DNA from 2 places in the Streptomyces sp. NPDC002032 genome. Region 1 is predicted to be linked to the other one. Evidence: riboswitches for the same ligand, from Rfam matches in the RefSeq annotation. Region 1 holds a riboswitch; the other holds the start of a gene.
The links. A riboswitch is a leader RNA that binds a small molecule or an ion and turns the genes downstream of it on or off. The one in region 1 is predicted to bind glycine.
Positions count from the first base shown of each region.

Region 2: linked by a shared signal. The riboswitch ahead of gcvP (aminomethyl-transferring glycine dehydrogenase) and the one ahead of gcvT (glycine cleavage system aminomethyltransferase GcvT) in region 1 are both predicted to bind glycine.

Region 1 covers NZ_JBIASM010000002.1:626,431-629,316, reverse strand. The annotation lists gene ACFYYT_RS06975 (enhanced serine sensitivity protein SseB) at 1-263, opposite strand, end outside; gene ACFYYT_RS06970 (AAA family ATPase) at 330-1,031, opposite strand; glycine riboswitch at 1,203-1,306, shown strand; gene gcvT (glycine cleavage system aminomethyltransferase GcvT) at 1,491-2,606, shown strand; gene gcvH (glycine cleavage system protein GcvH) at 2,722-2,886, shown strand, end outside.
Region 2 covers NZ_JBIASM010000001.1:9,513-12,398, forward strand. The annotation lists gene ACFYYT_RS00050 (DNA polymerase IV) at 1-805, shown strand, start outside; gene ACFYYT_RS00055 (PRC-barrel domain-containing protein) at 802-1,158, opposite strand; glycine riboswitch at 1,280-1,378, shown strand; gene gcvP (aminomethyl-transferring glycine dehydrogenase) at 1,576-2,886, shown strand, end outside.

The sequences.
Region 1 (2,886 bases):
GGGGCGACGGCGAAGTCCATGGCGGGCCCGGCGCAGAAGCGGAACTGGGCTTCCGAGCTGTAGACGGGGACGTACGCCTCCCCGCCGATCTGCATCGTGGGGAGGTCCAGGGCGGCGTGCCCGGGGCTGCCGCCGTGGGGCAGCGGGACCCACACCTGGCTGCGGCCGAGCGCCTCCAGGATGCGCGGCCCGGCGTCCGCGGCGCCCAGGGCCGCCCCGAGGACCTGTTCCAACTCGTTCGCCGGCCAGCCGCTGCCCTGCATGTACGCCCTCCGTAAGGCTCCGCCCCGATGTCGCCCCGAGGCTACCGCCCGCCGCGCGGCCGCCGGTCAGCGGTGGAAGGCGATCCGGGTCACGGCGGCGGCCGAGCGGCGGTCGAGCAGGACGGCGGAGGCGCAGCCGGCCGGGAGGCGGCCCGCCTCGGCCTCGCGCAGCAGCCGGCCCACCGCGCCCCGGTGCCGGGCGAAGGCGTACGCCGAGACGCGGCGGCCCCGCGCGGCCTGGCCGGACGCGGCCTCCTCGGCGGTGGTGTCCAGCAGCAGCAGGTGCAGCGAGCGGCCCCGCCGGCGGGCGGTGGCGGCGAGCAGGGCGCGCACCCACACCTGGGTGCCGCAGTCGTGGACCACCAGGGAGGACCCGGAGCGCAGCCGCCGCCAGAGCCCCCAGTAATGGGCGGCGCGCACCAGCGGCCGGTACACCGCGTACGGCAGGGCCCCCGGCATCCGCCGCTCCCAGCGTTCGCGGGCGTCCTGGGAGTCGATGCCGTCCTCGGCCGCGCGCTTGATCAGGGTGCTCTTGCCGCCGCCGGGCAGCCCGGAGACCACCACGATGTCCCCGTCCGCGAAACCGAGCCGCCGCGGGCCGGGGGCGGCGGCGCCGCGCAGGTCGCGCACCGGGCCGGCGGTCCGCCGCCGGGGGCCGCGCTGTGCGCTGTGCTGTGCGCCGTGCTGGGTGCCGTGCTGGGGCGGGACCCCGTCGGCCCACGCCTGGGGCCCCGTCGTCGTCAGCGCTCCGAATCTCCGCACAGTGATCGTCTCCCCCCGATGCCGGGCCGCCGGGACCCGATGCCCACTGAGTGTAAAGAGACGGTAATCCCGGGGTCCCGGTTCCGGTCCGTCCGTTCTGCGGGGCCCCACTGCCCGTTCCCGAGCGGCCCGTGCAATGATGTGCGCCATCTGGACACCAACTGCATACCGGCCGCTTGAATCCGCGCGGGAGAGTCCCGGCACGCCGCGAGGCCGTGCCCGGGCGCCGAAGGAGCAAGTACCTCCCTTGAATCTCTCAGGCCCCGTACCGCGTGGATGAGGCAGATCTGAAAAGCGAGCCGCGCGCGTCCGTCCCCGACGGCCGCCGCGCGCTCCACCCAAGGTGCAAGCCCAGGGCGTCCCGTCCTTCACACGGGGAACTCTCGGCGAACCTCTCAGGTTCCGATGACAGATGGGGAGGATCGTCCTCGTCATGTCATGCCCTGGGACCCGGGAGCCACACCCATGAGCACTGCCCCCCGCCTGACCGCGCTCGACGCGCTGCACCGCCAGCTCGGTGCGACCATGACCGACTTCGCGGGCTGGGACATGCCGCTGCGCTACGCCAGTGAGCGCGACGAGCACAACGCCGTGCGCACCAAGGCCGGCCTCTTCGACCTGTCCCACATGGGCGAGATCACGCTGACCGGCCCCGAGGCCGTCAAGGTGCTGGACTACGCGCTGGTCGGCAACATCTCCACCGTCGGCGTCGGCCGCGCCCGCTACACGCACATCTGTCAGGAGGACGGCGGGATCCTGGACGACCTGATCGTCTACCGCCTGGGCGAGACCGAGTACATGGTCGTCGCCAACGCCTCCAACGCCCAGGTCGTGCTGGACGCGATCACCGAGCGCGCCGCCGGCTTCGACGCCGAGGTGCGCGACGACCGCGACGCCTACGCGCTGATCGCCGTGCAGGGCCCCGAGTCCCCCGGCATCCTGAAGTCGCTGACCGACGCCGACCTGGACGGCCTGAAGTACTACGCGGGCCTCCCGGGCACCGTCGCGGGCGTGCCCGCCCTGATCGCGCGCACCGGTTACACCGGCGAGGACGGCTTCGAGCTGTTCGTCTCCCCGGAGCACGCCGTGGAGCTGTGGCAGGCGCTGACGAAGGCGGGCGAGGGCGCCGGCCTGGTGCCCGCCGGCCTGTCCTGCCGCGACACGCTGCGCCTTGAGGCGGGCATGCCGCTGTACGGGCACGAGCTGACCACCTCGCTCACCCCCTTCGACGCGGGGCTGGGCCGGGTCGTGAAGTTCGAGAAGGAGGGGGACTTCGTCGGCCGCGCCGCGCTGGAGGCCGCCGCCGAGCGCGCCGCGACGAACCCGCCCCGCAAGCTGGTCGGTCTGATCGCCGAGGGCCGCCGCGTCCCGCGCGCCGGGTTCCCGGTGGTCGCCGACGGCCGGGTGATCGGCGAGGTCACCTCCGGCGCCCCGTCCCCGACCCTGGGCAAGCCGATCGCCATGGCGTACGTCGACGCGGCGCACGCCGCGCCCGGCACCTCCGGCGTCGGCGTGGACATTCGCGGTACGCATGAGGCGTACGAGGTCGTGGCGCTGCCGTTCTACAAGCGGCAGAAGTAGTCACCACCGCCGTGGGGCCGGCCGGCCGTACGGCGGTGTCCGGGCCCCGTGCGCCCGTCCCGGTACGCGAGACCACTGTTCACATCCACTCCCCCGCATCCAGGAGAATCAGGTCATGAGCAACCCCCAGCAGCTGCGTTACACCAAGGAGCACGAGTGGCTGTCGGACGCCGTGGACGGCGTCGCGACGGTCGGCATCACGGAGTTCGCGGCCAACGCGCTCGGTGACGTCGTCTACGCCCAGCTCCCCGCGGTCGGCGACACCGTCACCGAGGGCGAG
Region 2 (2,886 bases), on a different contig from region 1:
GGTCGGGCTGTACCGGATGGCGCTCGGGCTGGACGACCGGCCGGTGGTCGCGGAGCGGGACGCGAAGTCGGTGTCCGTGGAGGACACCTTCGACGTGGACCTGCACGACCGGGTCCGGATCCGCTCCGAGGTGCAGCGGCTCGCCGACCGCTGCGTGGGGCGGCTGCGCGCCTCCGGGCACTCGGGGCGGACCATCGTCCTGAAGGTGCGGCGGTACGACTTCTCCACGCTGACCCGGTCCGAGACCCTGCGCGGGCCGACGGATGACCCCTCGGTGGTCCGGGAGGCCGCGGCGCGGCTGCTGGAGGGCGTGGACACCACCGGCGGGGTGCGGCTGCTGGGGGTCGGCGTGACGGGCCTCGCGGACTACACGCAGGAGGACCTGTTCGCCCAGGCGCTCGGCGCCGGGGCCGATGCGGACGGGGAGGGCGCGGAGGCGGAGGCGGAGGCCGTTGCGCCGGACGGGGCGGCCGGGGCCGCTGATGCCGGTGAGGTGGGTACGGCTGGTGGGGGCGAGGGCAGTGCCGGTCCCGTGGTGGCCCTCGCGGCGCCGGGGGAGGCGGGGCGGCAGGCCGCTCCCGTACGGCACTGGGCCGCGGGGAGCGACGTACGGCACGCGGTGTACGGGCCCGGCTGGGTACAGGGCAGCGGGGTCGGGCGGGTCACCGTACGGTTCGAGCAGCCGGGATCGCCGCCCGGGCGGGTGCGCACCTTCCGGGTGGACGATCTCGAACTGGAGGCCTCCGACCCGCTTCCGCTGGTGGGACGGCGGCCGGAGGGCGGGGACTTTGCGGAATCGCCCTAGGCCCGCTGCTCGGGGGGCGGGTGGTGGAAGCTGCCGGGCAGGGTGACGTCCAGGCCGTAGTGGTGGTAGAGCTGCAGCTCCTGTTCGGGGGAGAGGTGGCGGCCGACGCCGAAGTCGGGGGCGTCCTTGATCAGGGAGCGCTCGAAGGGCACCCGCAGGGTGTCGTCCACCACCTCGCTGGGCTCCAGCGGGACGAAGGCGTCCCGGCCGAAGAGGCCGGTGCGGACGGCGGCCCATTCCGGTACGCCCGTGGCGTCGTCGAGGTAGACCTCGTCCACGGTGCCGATCTTGGCGCCGTTGCGGTCGAACGCCTTGCGGCCGATCAGGCTGCGCGGATCGATGTCGGTCTGCACGGTCCCTCCGTACGGTCGCAGTGGTACAACTCATCCGTTATCACTACAGAAGTGCATATTGGGAGAGGGGGCCACTCGAGGGAGTCGCGAGATCCTCGCTGGTAGGCTGGGTGATGGCTGTTGACCCTGTGCGGGAGAGTCCTCCGAGTGAGTACGACGGGGGCGCCGAAGGAGCAAATCCTCCCCGGAATCTCTCAGGCATACGTACCGCACGTGGTGAGGCCACTCTGGAAAGCAGGGGCGGGTACCGGGCACGCAGTACCGGTCCCTCTCCTCACCGACGGTGAAAGCCGGACCTCAGGGGCGATCCCCTTGCGGCCCGGTGAAGCTCTCAGGTTGAGATGACAGAGGGGGAGGCCGTCCGGGTGCCCGCGCCGTGGTGCCCCTCGCAGGTCATACGACCAGGAGGCCTCCGTCATGACCGCCAACCGCATTCCGCTCTCCCAGCTGGAGCGAGGCATCCCCTTCGAGCAGCGCCACATCGGCCCGGACGCCGAGGCGCAGGCCAAGATGCTCGCCCACGTGGGCTACGGCTCGCTGGACGAGCTCACCGCCGCCGCGGTGCCGGATGTGATCAAGACCGCCGACGCGCTGGACCTGCCCGACGCGCGCACGGAGGCGGAGGTGCTGGCCGAGCTGCGCTCGCTCGCCGACCGCAACCAGGTGCTGTCGTCGATGATCGGCCTCGGTTACTACGGCACCTTCACGCCCCCGGTGATCCTGCGCAACGTCATGGAGAACCCGGCCTGGTACACGGCGTACACCCCGTACCAGCCGGAGATCTCGCAGGGCCGCCTGGAGGCGCTGCTGAACTTCCAGACCGTCGTCGCCGAGCTGACCGGGCTGCCGACCTCCGGCGCCTCCCTGCTCGACGAGGGCACCGCCGCCGCCGAAGCCATGTCCCTGGCCCGGCGCGTGGGCAAGGTCAAGGGCGGTGTCTTCCTGATCGACGCCGACGCGCTGCCGCAGACCATCGCCGTGATCGAGACCCGTGCCGAGCCCATCGGGATCGAGGTCGTCGTCGCCGACCTGTCCGGGGGCATCCCGGCCGAGATCGCCGAGCGCGGCGTCTTCGGCGTGCTCCTGCAGTACCCCGGCGCCTCCGGTGCCGTGCGCGCGATCAAGCCGGTCATCGACCAGGCCCACGAGCTCGGTGCCATCGTCACCGTCTCCGCCGACCTGCTCGCGCTGACCCTGCTCACCTCCCCGGGCGAGCTCGGCGCCGACATCGCGGTCGGCACCACCCAGCGCTTCGGCGTCCCGATGGGCTTCGGCGGACCGCACGCCGGCTACATGGCCGTCCAGCAGAAGCACGCCCGCTCGCTGCCCGGCCGCCTCGTCGGCGTCTCCGTGGACGCGGACGGGAACAAGGCCTACCGTCTGGCCCTGCAGACCCGCGAGCAGCACATCCGCCGCGAGAAGGCCACCAGCAACATCTGTACGGCCCAGGTGCTGCTCGCCGTCATGGCCGGCATGTACGCGGTCTACCACGGTCCGGACGGCCTGCGCACGATCGCCCGCCGCACCCACCGCTACGCCACCCTGCTCGCCGCGGGCCTGACGGCCGGCGGGGTCGAGGTGGTGCACGGCTCCTTCTTCGACACCGTCACCGCCCGGGTGCCCGGCAAGGCCGCCGAGGTCGTCGCCGCGGCCCGCGAGGGCGGGGTCAACCTCTTCCAGGCCGACGCCGACCACGTCTCCGTCGCCTGTGACGAGACCACCCTGCGC